Regions from separate parts of the Pseudoalteromonas sp. H103 genome, predicted to be linked through region 2. Evidence: predicted binding sites of a transcription regulator. Region 2 holds the regulator's gene; the other holds the start of a gene.

Region 1 (6,654 bases), on a different contig from region 2:
CTTCAAATGTTTTGTGAGTTAGCGCATTTGCGCTGCCGTCTGAATAACGCTTACCGTTTTTAGCTAAGTAGTATGCGTAGTTGATTACACCTATACCTAACGTACGACGTCCCATAGTGGCATTACGTGCAGCCGGTACTGGGTAGTCTTGGAAATCAAGTAAGTTATCAAGTGCACGTACTGCAAGCTCAGCGAGTTCTTCAAGCTCATCAAGTGACTCTATTGCACCTAAGTTAAACGCAGATAGTGTACAAAGAGCAATTTCGCCTTCTTCGTCGTTCACGTTATTTAGTGGCTTAGTTGGCAATGCAATTTCTAAACATAAGTTAGATTGGCGAATTGGCGCCACTTTAGAAATAAACGGGCTATGCGTATTACAGTGATCCACATTTTGTAAGTAAATACGACCTGTGCTCGCACGCTCTTGAGCAAACATTGAGAAAAGCTCAATTGCTTTAATACGCTTTTTACGAATTGAGTCGTCTTGCTCGTATTTAATGTATAACGCGTCAAACTCGTCTTGGTCTTCAAAGAAGGCGTCGTAAAGACCTGGTACGTCTGATGGGCTAAATAACGTAATATAGTCGTCTTTAATTAAACGAGAATACATTAATTTATTAAACTGTACGCCGTAATCTAAGTGACGAACACGGTTGTCATCTACACCACGGTTATTTTTAAGTACGAGTAGGTTTTCTACTTCTAAGTGCCAAAGCGGGTAGAATAATGTTGCTGCGCCGCCGCGTACACCGCCTTGTGAACAGCTTTTAACCGCTGTTTGAAAGTGCTTGTAAAATGGAATACAACCGGTGTGGTATGCTTCGCCGTTACGAATATGGCTACCTAGAGCACGAATACGACCTGCGTTAATACCAATCCCCGCACGCTGAGAAACGTATTTTACAATAGCTGACGACGTTGCATTGATTGAATCAAGGCTGTCGCCACATTCAATAAGTACGCAAGAGCTAAATTGACGAGTAGGCGTACGTACACCCGACATAATAGGCGTAGGCAATGATATTTTGAACATTGATACCGCATCGTAAAAACGTTTGATGTAATCAGTACGTGTTTCACGTGGGTAGTCAGAGAACAAGCTCGCGGCCACTAAAATATATAAAAACTGTGCACTTTCGTAAATTTCACCCGATACACGGTTTTGAACTAAGTATTTACCTTCAAGCTGTTTTACTGCTGCGTAGCTAAAGTTAAGATCGCGAGAATGATCTAGGTATGCATCTAGCTCGTCAAGCTCTTGCTCTGTGTAATCTACAAGTAAATGAGCGTCGTAGCGTTTGTCTTCAACCATTTTTGTTACGTGGTCAAATAAACGTGGTGGCTCAAACTGACCATACGCTTTTTTACGTAAATGGAACACGGCTAAACGTGCCGCTAAGTACTGGTAATCAGGCGATTCTTTTGAAATCTGATCTGCAGCTGCTTTAATAATGGTTTCGTGAATATCTTTAGTACGAATACCGTCGTAAAACTGAATGTGTGATTTTAATTCAACTTGCGAAACCGATACGTTTTTTAAACCTTCGGCGGCCCATTCAATAACGCGATGGATCTTATCCAGATCAAGAGGCTCTTTACGCCCGTCACGTTTGCTTACAGATAACTGTTGGTTCATTTGCCTGTATTCCTTGGGGATTATGTATTTTGACCAATGCTTTATACCTCGCAATCGCAAGGTACATACTCATTTATTATAAGTTTCACCGTATTGGCGAATTTAATTGAATAACATTTGGCCACAATATCTGGTGTTGTTCAATTTGGAGATCACAAGATAGTGTGGTCTGAGTTGTTTTGCAAGGGACATAATTGCCCCTGTTTGTGGATAACTTTGGGATAACGTACTTGTGTTAGTAGACACTCACCTTCGAACAATCATTTAAGTTGAAATATGTAAAAATCAACTAATGTTCTACTAAATTTACGCAATTTTAAAATAAATTTCGACTGGTTTTTTTATCATCAAGCTTTGCGTAAAAACTAACACGATCACAATATATAGTGTTTATTAATTAACATAGCACTATATGTGGCTTCAGTGTACTACCTAAGTGAATTGTTTAGTGTTCATGGTAGAACGCTTTTATAAATGAAAAGCATAATTAGAGGTAAGATATAGAAATGGGCTAAAAGATAGCCCATTTAAATTTATACAAAGAGCATGCTGCTCAGTGTAATAATTTTAAAAATACCTATTATTACACTTTCTGATATTTCTATAGATAAACTGAACTTCAACTTTAGTTATCCTAAATCTGAGTTTAGTCACTTGCCGATAATATAAGAATAAGATACGCTCAAACTTCCACACTAGGGCGCTTTCCTAAAATTTTAGCAAGTGTCTTTGCTAACATCATATTCAAACCTTGGGTATGATGTTAGCCCCTCCACCTAGTTGAAATATCAATTCCATCAAAGTGTTAATAAAACTTTAATGTGGTCTGAGTTGTTTTGCAAGGGACATACTTGCCCCTGTCTGTGGATAACTTTGGGATAATGTAATTATGTTAGTAGACGCTCACACATAAATGACAATTAAACTAATGATCTGCTAAATTTACGCAATTTGAAAATAAATTTCGACTGGTTTTATTATCATCAAGCTTTGCGTAAAAACTAACATAATCACAATATATAGTGTTTAATAATTAACATGGCACTATATATGGTTGAATCCATCAATCGGACTTTGCCAGTTAAAGTTGGCATTCCAGCTAACAGCTTCGTCAATGCTAGGTACATAGCCCCAAAGTGCTGTGGCGGTATGCATACCTGCAGCTTTGCCTGCTTGAATGTCACGCTGTGCATCGCCAATGTACAAGCAGCGTTTAGGGTCTACCCCCATCAGCTTTGCACTATGTATAAGTGGTAAAGGTGAGGGTTTAGCCTCAGCTAAAGTGTCGCCACTGATCACAACACTTGCATCTTTTAAAGCGGGAATAGCAGCCACTAAAGGATCAGTTAAAAAGCCGGGCTTGTTAGTCATGATCCCCCATTTGATCTTTTTATGAGAAAGCGCAATAAGTAGTGGTTCTATACCAGAAAAACAAACGGTTTGATTTGCTATGTTTGCAGCATACTCATCAACAAGCTGTTCAATAAGTGTGCTTTGTGCTTGCTCAGGCCATAACGCTTTAAAACCAGCTTCTAATAATGCACCAGCACCGTTAGAGGCAGCAGGGCGATAAACATCGCTGGTTACTTCATCTACGCCTTGCGAGCGAAGTACAGCATTCAAAGCAGCGCCTAAATCATCTGCGGTATCAAGAAGCGTACCGTCTAAGTCAAATAAAAACGCATCGTAATTTACAAGTGAAGTGGGGGTTTGAGAGCTAGCCATTAAGCTAACTTCTCAAAATGAAGTATGTAATTAACGCTTACATCTGTATTTAGTGTGTATTGCTTTGAAAACGGGTTATACGTTAATCCTGCACTTGCACGCACTTTTAATCCAGCTTGCTCTGCCCATGCGATTAATTGCGCAGGCTTAATAAACTTTTTATGGTCGTGCGTACCTTCTGGTACCATTTTTAGCAGCTTTTCAGCGCCAACAATGGCATACAAGTAAGACTTAGGTGTTTTATTAAGGGTAGAGAAAAAAACGTCTGCGCCTGGTTTAGCAAGCTCTGCTACAGCATGAATGATAGAGGCAGGGTCGGGCACGTGCTCTAACATTTCCATACAGGTAATCACGTCGAAGCGTTCAGGATGCTGTGACGCAAATTCTTCGGCAGGTACTTTTATGTAATCTACATTTACACCTGTTTCTAAACTGTGTAATTTGGCAACAGTTAAGGGCTCTTGCCCCATGTCTATGCCTGTTACGTTTGCCCCCATACGCGCCATACTTTCACTGAGTATGCCGCCACCGCAACCTACGTCGAGTGTTTCTTTGTCGAAAAGGCCTTGAGTTTTATTAGCTATAAAGTCTAATCGTAATGGGTTAATTTCGTGAAGAGGTTTAAATTCCCCGTCTTGGTCCCACCAACGCTCTGCGATGGCTTCAAATTTTGCTATTTCTGCGTGATCTACATTTTGATGTTCGGTCATAAAATACTTCCTCGTCAATCTGAGGCCATTATATAGGGCTAAATTGATAAATCGCAAAGTTTTGCGCCTGTAAATCCAAATTAATTGTGATAGCATGGTCACTTAGAAATAATAACAAATACTCTTGGCGCCTAATACCGGGTTGCAAAGAGCTGATACTGAAGGAATGTGATATCAAATGACTGATCTCGCCAATGAAATTCTGCCAGTCAATATTGAAGACGAGTTAAAAAACTCCTACTTAGATTACGCGATGAGTGTAATTGTAGGACGTGCACTACCAGACGTACGTGATGGTTTAAAACCTGTTCACCGCCGCGTTTTGTTTGCAATGAACGAGCTTAGTAATGATTGGAACAAGCCTTACAAAAAATCGGCCCGTGTGGTCGGTGATGTAATCGGTAAATACCACCCACACGGCGATAGTGCAGTTTATGACACAATAGTCCGTATGGCACAGCCATTCTCTCTACGTTATATGCTTGTAGATGGCCAAGGTAACTTCGGTTCGGTTGATGGTGATTCAGCAGCGGCAATGCGTTATACAGAAGTACGTATGGCAAAAATGTCGCATGAGTTATTGGCCGATCTTGAAAAAGAAACGGTTGATTTCGTACCTAACTACGATGGCACAGAGCAAATTCCTGACGTTTTACCAACGAAGGTTCCTAACTTATTAGTAAATGGTTCATCAGGTATTGCGGTAGGTATGGCGACTAACATCCCACCACATAACTTAACTGAAGTGGTTAATGGCTGTTTAGCACTTATTCAAAATCCTGATTTAACTATTCATGAGTTAATGGATTATATCCCAGGCCCTGATTTCCCAACTGCTGCAATTATCAACGGTAAAAAAGGCATCGAACAAGCCTATTTAACTGGCCGTGGTAAAGTGTACATGCGTGCACGCGCCGAAATCGAAACCGATGAAAAAACGGGTCGCGAAACAATCATCGTTCATGAAATTCCTTATCAAGTAAATAAAGCACGCTTAATTGAAAAAATAGCTGAGCTTGTTAAAGATAAGAAAATTGAAGGCATTAGCGCATTACGTGACGAATCTGATAAAGACGGTATGCGTATCGTTATTGAGATAAAACGTGGTGACGTAGGTGAAGTAATATTAAACAACTTATATTCTCAAACCCAGTTACAAACTGTGTTTGGTATGAATATGGTTGCGTTAATAAATAATCAACCTAAGTGTTTTAACTTAAAAGAAATGCTTGAAGAGTTTATTATTCACCGCCGTGAAGTAGTAACTCGTCGTACAGTATTTGACTTACGTAAAGCCCGCGACCGTGCACACACGCTTGAAGGCTTAGCAATTGCACTTGCTAACATTGACCCAATAATTGAGCTTATTCGTAAATCTCCAACACCTGCTGAAGCTAAAGTTGCTTTAACAGCGCGTCCGTGGGAATTAGGTAATGTACAAGCAATGCTTGAAAAAGCCGGCGAAGACAATGTAGCTCGTCCTGATTGGTTAGCTGCGGAGTTAGGTATTCGTGATGGGCAGTACTATATTTCTGAGCAACAAGCTCAAGCAATATTAGATTTACGCTTACACAAGTTAACAGGTCTTGAACATGAAAAGATCTTAACTGAATATCAAGCGCTTTTAGATTTAATTGCTGAACTATTATACATTTTGGCTACACCTGAGCGTTTAATGGAAGTTATTCGTGATGAGCTAGTTGAAATAAAAGAGCAATATGGTGATGAGCGCCGTACTGAAATTAACGCTGCTGCACACGATATTAGCTTAGAAGATTTAATTACTGAAGAAAACGTCGTTGTTACGCTTTCTCACGAAGGTTACGTTAAGTATCAAGCATTGTCTGATTACGAAGCGCAACGTCGTGGTGGTAAAGGTAAATCTGCAACGAAGATGAAAGATGAAGATTTCATCGAGCGTTTATTAGTGGCAAACACGCACGATACAATATTGTGCTTCTCAACTGCGGGCCGTTTGTACTGGCTTAAAGTTTACCAGTTACCACTTGCAAGTCGTGCTGCGCGCGGCAAGCCAATTGTTAACTTATTGCCACTTGAAGATGATGAGCGTATTACAGCTATCTTACCTGTACGCGAGTACGAAGATGATAAATACATCTTTATGGCTACAGCATTTGGTACAGTGAAGAAAACACCACTTACAGCATACAGTCGTCAACGTGCGAGCGGTATTATTGCTGTTAACCTAAATGAAGGCGATAGCCTAATTGGTGTTGATATTACCGACGGTAGCAACGAAATTATGTTGTTTACTGATGCAGGTAAAGTTGTACGCTTTAAAGAAGCTGAAGAATCAGCAGTAGTTGATGAAGACGGCAACCCAGTACTTGATGAAGAGGGTAACCCAGAAATTCGTTTCAAAGGTGTACGTCCTATGGGCCGTACTGCTACGGGTGTTCGTGGTATTAAAATGGCCGATGATCAACGCGTAGTATCGTTAATTGTACCAAAAACTGATGGTGCAATTTTAACGGTAACTGAAAACGGTTACGGTAAACGTACTCAACTTGAAGATTACCCATCTAAGAGCCGTGCAACACAAGGTGTTGTATCTATCAAGGT
Region 2 (6,654 bases):
CGTTTACTGTCAGACTTATGCCATCAATACATACAGACCCTTTATAAGGGATGTATTTCATTAAATTTTCATTGGTGCTCAACCAGTACTCTGTTGCGCGGGCATTAGGTGTAATGGCAGTAATTGTTGCTATACCATCTACGTGCCCTGACACTAAATGACCACCTAAGCGAGATACTGGCTGCATCGCTTTTTCAAGATTTACAGTTTGCCCTAAAGCATAATGAGCAAAGCCTGTAAGGCTAATTGTTTCGTTGGATAAATCAGCGCTAAAACCATCTATATGTTTATCTACGACAGTTAAACATACACCGTTGGTTGCAATGCTATCGCCAAGTTTTACATCTTTCATATCAAGATCAGCACTTTGGATGCGAATAGCTAAGTCGCCTTGTTTTTTTTGTAGTAAGGCAATTTTGCCTGTGGCTTCAATTATTCCAGTAAACATAGTGCTACTCTTTTTATTAAGTGGTTTTAATGAGTTTTTTTACTGCAGTTATACGTAAGTCGTCGCCAATACGTACACACTCATTAAATGTTAAATGAACTGTATTTTGCATACTCGTCAATTCAGGAAAATTTACTAAACTTTTTGCATCACACCCCATTAATTTTGGTGCTAAGTAAAATACAAATTCATCAATTAAATTAAGTTCAGACATTTTACCAGCAAGTGTAGCACCTGCTTCTAGCCATACATTATTAATCTGTAATTGAGCTAACTGCTGTAAAACCTCAGTTAAATTAACCTTTGCGTTAATCTCACTTACTTCTATATGTCTTACAAAATGCGGCCACTGCTTTGATTTATCAACCTTGGTGGTAAAAATTATTATGTCATTTTCAATACTAAATAAGGCAAGTTCAGGTGTTAATCTATTTTGCGAGTCAATTATAACACGCACAGGTTGGCGAAGCGGTAAATCTGTAGGTAAAGGTTGTGGCAATTCGTTTTGGCGTACATTAAGTTTTGCATCATCAACAAGTACGGTATCTGCACCGGTTAAAATTGCGCAGCTTTGAGCGCGATACAGCTGCACATCTTGGCGTGCTACAGAACCTGTGATCCACTTACTTTGGCCATTTTTAAGTGCGGTTTTACCATCAATACTTGCGGCCATTTTACATGTTACGTAAGGCAAGCCTTGCTCCATACGCTTAAAAAAACCTAAATTAAGTGCACGAGCTTGTTGCTCTAACAATCCAAATGCAACTTCAACACCAGCATCGCTAAGTATTTTAAGCCCTTTACCAGCTACTTGCGGGTTGGTATCAACCATTGCAGCTATAACTTTTACTACACCTGCGGCTTTTAAACCTTCAGCGCACGGGGGAGTGCGTCCGTAATGGCTGCACGGTTCAAGCGTGACATAAGCCGTAGCGCCTTTTGCCTTCTCACCAGCCACTGCAAGCGCATTAACCTCAGCGTGTCCCTGCCCTGCAAGCTGATGAAAACCTTCACCAATGATTTGGTTGTTTTTAACTAACACACATCCCACATTAGGATTTGGTGTTGTTGTAAACCGACCTTTTTTGGCAAGTTCTATGGCGCGCGCCATATACATTTCATCTTGTTCGGTAAATGGTATTTGGCTTTGCATTATTACTCCCCTAAACGGGCAATTTCTTCACCAAACTCGCGTATATCTTCGAACGAGCGATACACAGAGGCAAATCTTACATACGCTACTTTATCGAGCTTTTTAAGCGCTTCCATAATGCACTCACCGACTAAGTGGCTTGATATCTCCCGCTCACCAGTAGCACGCAATTGAGATTTAATAATATTAACGACTTCATCGACTTGTTCGGTACTCACTGGACGCTTTTCAAGGGCGCGGTTAAGGCCATTTAGAAGCTTATCTTCGTTAAATGGTTCTCGGCTGCCGTCTTGTTTTATTACGCGCGGCATAACGAGCTCTGCCCCTTCAAATGTAGTAAAGCGCTCGTGGCAATCGTTGCACTCACGACGACGGCGAACTTGGTGGCCTCCACCGACTAGGCGAGAATCAATAACTTTAGTATCTTTTGCGGTACAAAATGGGCAATGCATAACTCGGTACTTCCGTTTTAAAACAAAAAAGGCCGCTAAATAGCGGCCTTTTATCTTAGCAAAAAACTAAGTGGTTGTGATCTAAATTACAGCTGCTTGTACAATTAAGCGTATACAGGTAATTTTGCACAAATTGCTTTTACTTTTTCTTTAACTTGCGCTTGTACAGACTCATCGTTGATGTTGTCTAATACGTCACAAATCCAGCCAGCAAGTTCTTTCGACTCAGCTTCTTTAAAGCCACGACGTGTAATTGCAGGTGAACCAATACGCAAACCAGAAGTAACAAACGGTGAGCGAGGATCGTTTGGTACAGAGTTTTTGTTAACTGTAATGTTTGCATTACCAAGCGCTGCGTCGGCATCTTTACCTGTGATATCTTTATCGATTAAATCAAGTAAGAATAAGTGGTTTTCTGTTTTGTCAGATACGATTTTGTAACCACGTTCTTGCATTACAGCAACCATAGCTTGTGCATTTTTAACTACTTGAGCTTGGTATGTTTTAAACTCTGGTTGTAGTGCTTCTTTAAATGCCACTGCTTTTGCAGCAATAATGTGACATAAAGGACCACCTTGGCCACCAGGGAATACAGCGCTATTAAGCTTTTTGTAAATAGCTTCATCACCACATGCAGAAATAATTAAACCGCCACGAGGGCCAGCAAGTGTTTTGTGTGTTGTCGTTGTTACAACGTGTGCATGAGGTACTGGGCTTGGGTAAACACCCGCAGCAATTAAGCCTGCAACGTGAGCCATATCAACAAATAAGTAAGCGCCTACTTTATCTGCAATTTCACGGAACTTAGCCCAATCAACAATACCTGAGTACGCTGAGAAACCACCAATAATCATTTTTGGTTTGTGCTCAAGTGCTAGCGCTTCAACTTGTGCGTAATCAATTTCGCCCGTTGCTTCATCTAGACCGTATTGAATTGCATTGTAAAGCTTACCAGAGAAGCTTACGTGTGAACCGTGCGTTAAGTGACCACCATGAGCTAAGCTCATACCTAGTACTGTGTCGCCAGCATCTAATAATGCTAAGAAAACAGCTGCGTTTGCTTGAGAACCAGCATGTGGCTGAACGTTCGCATAGTCAGAACCAAATAACTCGTTTGCACGGTCAATTGCTAGTTGTTCAACAACATCAACGTGCTCACAACCGCCATAGTAACGTTTGCCTGGGTAACCTTCAGCGTATTTGTTTGTAAGCTGTGAACCCTGTGCTTCTAGTACACGTGGGCTACAGTAGTTTTCTGAAGCGATTAATTCGATGTGCTCTTCTTGGCGAGCAGTTTCTTTGTTTATCGCGTCAAATAACTCTGGATCAAAATCCGAAATATTCATGCTACGTTCTAACATTGGGGTCTCCTAGGGCAACGTGTATGGTGTTTTTTAGAGGCTTTATTGTACGCTTTAAACGACTCTTTGCCTACGCTCTTAAGTTGAGGATATTTAAACAGGGATTGAAACTATTTCACAGGGTTTTTAAGATGATATTTTTTTATAAATGCATTAATAATTTAAATGAATTTTATTTTTTACATTTAATTAGTTAATGATAGCAGCGTGCTAATACCTATTTTAAATAATAAAAAAGCGGCCTAAGCCGCTTAATTTTTCGCTACTGGGTTAACCTAACTTTGCCAGTATTTCAGTGCGTAACGCATCATAATCGGCGTTAATATCGCTTGCTAAGCACGGTTTAGCTAATGCATCGCTTAATGGTTTTGGCATATCCAATTCAATATTTAAAATCTCTTCTACGCTTTCTTTAAATTTAGCAGGATGTGCTGTTGCTAAAAAGATACCCGCGGCACCAGGTGCTCTATTTTCAACAAGACCTTGGTAAGCAATCGCCGTATGTGGTTCTGCTACATAGCCTGTTTGTTGAATATTTTTCATCACAGTTTGTGTATCTTGCTCGCTTACGCTGCTTGAATAAAAGTTATCGTAGCTAAACCAGTTATTATCTAACATTGTTTGCACGCGCGGCCAGTTATTAGGTTTACTTACATCCATCGCGTTTGAAAGCGACTCAAGCGTTGCGTTTGGCGCCCAGTTTTTATCAAGCATAAAGCGCGGAACTGTATCATTTTGATTAGTTGTAGCACTTAGTTTACCTACTGGCATACCGATTACCGCGCCAATCATGGCGGCACATACATTACCAAAGTTACCGCTAGGTACTGAAATATGCGCTGTTGCACGTTTTTCTTTAGGTAATTGAGCAATGGCTTCAAAGTAATAACACACTTGCGCTACTAGGCGGCTAATGTTGATTGAGTTAGCTGAATTAAGGCCAAGTGTTGATTTAACTTCATCATCTAAAAACGATTTTTTAACGAGTTCTTGGCAGTCATCAAAGCTACCTTCCACTGCGTAACAATGAATATTATTACCAAGCGTTGTAAAAAGCTTTTGCTGAGCAAGTGAAATTTTGCCTTTAGGGTATAAAATTACCACATCTATATTTGGCTTATTATAGAAAGCATGCGCTACAGCAGCGCCTGTATCCCCTGATGTTGCGGTCAAAATGGTAACTTTTTCACCTTGATTAAACTGCGCTAAACACTCAGCCATGAAGCGTCCGCCAAAGTCTTTAAACGCAAGCGTAGGACCATGAAACAACTCTAAGCAGTATGTATTTTCTTCAACTTCTACTAGCTTAACCGGAAAGTTAAATGCATTTTTAACCATTTGAGCAACCGTATCACTTGGTAACTCGTCACCAATAAGGTGCGATAAAATTTTGCCACTGCGAGTAACAAAGTCCATATCAAGTAAGGCGTCTACGTCAGCCATTGGAGCAAGAGATTCAGGAAAAAAAACACCTTGGTTGCGCCCTAAACCTGTTTTTACCGCTTCAACAAACGACACTTTTTGAGAACCATCTTTTAAATTATGTAATTGCATAACTGCCTATCCTATAAAACGTTTAATTGACGCGTGCCGTCGTTATCTAATTTACAAATGTGGCAGAACCCCTGCTCATTTATATAATGTTGCTCTAGCCACTGTGCACATTTCTCAGCAGCTTCTAATGTTTTACACACTGTAAATAGCGTAGGGCCTGCACCTGAAATACTCACAATTTCTGCACCAAGCACTGGCAAACTTGCTTTAGCTTCCTTAAACCCTGTTATTAATGGTGCACGATACGGCTCAGCTATATCGTCTTGCATAATGCTAAGTGCATCGTCAAAACGCTGCGTTAATAATAAACTACTAAAAGCAGATAAACGCTGTGCAAACTCAACACCTGCGTGCATGCTTAGCTCTTTTGGTAATACCGAGCGAGCTTTTGCGGTATTAAGCGAAAAGCCAGGAAACGCAGCAACGTAGTACCAGTTTTCATCAACTGGTAACGCAATTGATTTATCAGGGATTAAATCGCCTGTAAGCTGCAGCCCACCTAAATAACATGGCGTAATATTATCGTAATGACGACCACCACTTACTATTGCTTCAAAGTCAGCCATTAGCTCAATGAGCTCAACTTGGCTTAAATTAGTGTGTGCAAATTTATCTAATGCGGCAAACGTTGCTACTACTGAACACGCGCTAGAGCCTAACCCTGAACCAATTGGTAGGTTCTTTTTAAGCTCTAATTTTACGCTTGGCATATTTGGCGCTACACGTGCTCTAAAATGTACCAAGCATTGATACGCTAAGTTTTCGTTAGGATCACTCGGTAACTTATGAGCATATTCGCCAGAACAAACAAACTCATCACTTGGTGCAGCACTAACAACAGCTACATCACCTAATAAGCTGCCATCAATTGGCGCAAGGGCTGCGCCTAACGCATCAAAGCCTACTGCAAAGTTACCTATAGATGCCGGAGCATATACTTCAATCATAATGAACTCCTAGCGAGATAACGTTTTTAAGATATCAGCAAATACGCCTGCGGCTGTTACTTCAGAGCCTGCGCCGTAACCGCGAATCACAAACGGACGTGGTTGGTAATATTGACTTAAAATTGCTAAGGCGTTTTCACCATCACGAATTACATTTAATGCATGTGATGAATCAACAGCTTCAATACCCACTTTACAGTGACCTTCTTTAATTGTGCCTACATAACGAAGAACTTTTCCTTCTGCGGCAGCACTTTGAATACGGTCATTAAATGGCGCATCTAGGCTTGGCAGTTTTGCCATAAATTCATCAACACTGTCGCCTTGTGCAAAACCTTGTGGTAATACCGACTCAACTTCTATATCACTAAGCTCTAGCTTCATACCCGCTTCGCGAGCAATGATCAGTAATTTACGTGCTACATCGGTACCAGATAAATCATCACGAGGATCAGGCTCTGTAAAACCACTTTCTTTAGCTTTAATTGTGGCTTCAGAGAGTGATAAACCATCTTGCAGTGCACCAAACATGTATGAAAGTGAGCCCGATAAAATTCCACTAAACTCAAGCAACTCATCACCTGCACCAAATAACGATTGTAAGTTATCGATTACCGGTAAGCCTGCGCCTACATTAGTTTCGTATAAAAATTTACGATTATTTTTTTGTGTTGCTGCAATTAAGTCTTGGTAGTACGTGTACGAGCTAGTTGTTGCTTTTTTATTAGCTGCAACAACG

Evidence for each region. Region 2 encodes NrdR, which represses ribonucleotide reductase genes. Its sites were predicted from a motif close to AAACACNANATNTNGTGTTT; they were not measured.
Region 1: a site for NrdR is predicted at 1,756-1,775, ahead of nrdA (class 1a ribonucleoside-diphosphate reductase subunit alpha). Genes of this name have one in related genera too.

What each region holds. Positions count from the first base shown of each region.
Region 1 is NZ_LOFG01000015.1:486,544-493,197, forward strand. It holds gene nrdA (class 1a ribonucleoside-diphosphate reductase subunit alpha) at 1-1,636, opposite strand, end outside; gene ATS74_RS11965 (HAD family hydrolase) at 2,681-3,361, opposite strand; gene ubiG (bifunctional 2-polyprenyl-6-hydroxyphenol methylase/3-demethylubiquinol 3-O-methyltransferase UbiG) at 3,361-4,071, opposite strand; gene gyrA (DNA topoisomerase (ATP-hydrolyzing) subunit A) at 4,250-6,654, shown strand, end outside.
Region 2 is NZ_LOFG01000006.1:20,319-26,972, forward strand. It holds gene ATS74_RS05890 (riboflavin synthase) at 1-448, opposite strand, end outside; gene ribD (bifunctional diaminohydroxyphosphoribosylaminopyrimidine deaminase/5-amino-6-(5-phosphoribosylamino)uracil reductase RibD) at 465-1,601, opposite strand; gene nrdR (transcriptional regulator NrdR) at 1,604-2,053, opposite strand; gene glyA (serine hydroxymethyltransferase) at 2,158-3,414, opposite strand; gene thrC (threonine synthase) at 3,685-4,968, opposite strand; gene thrB (homoserine kinase) at 4,980-5,915, opposite strand; gene thrA (bifunctional aspartate kinase/homoserine dehydrogenase I) at 5,925-6,654, opposite strand, start outside.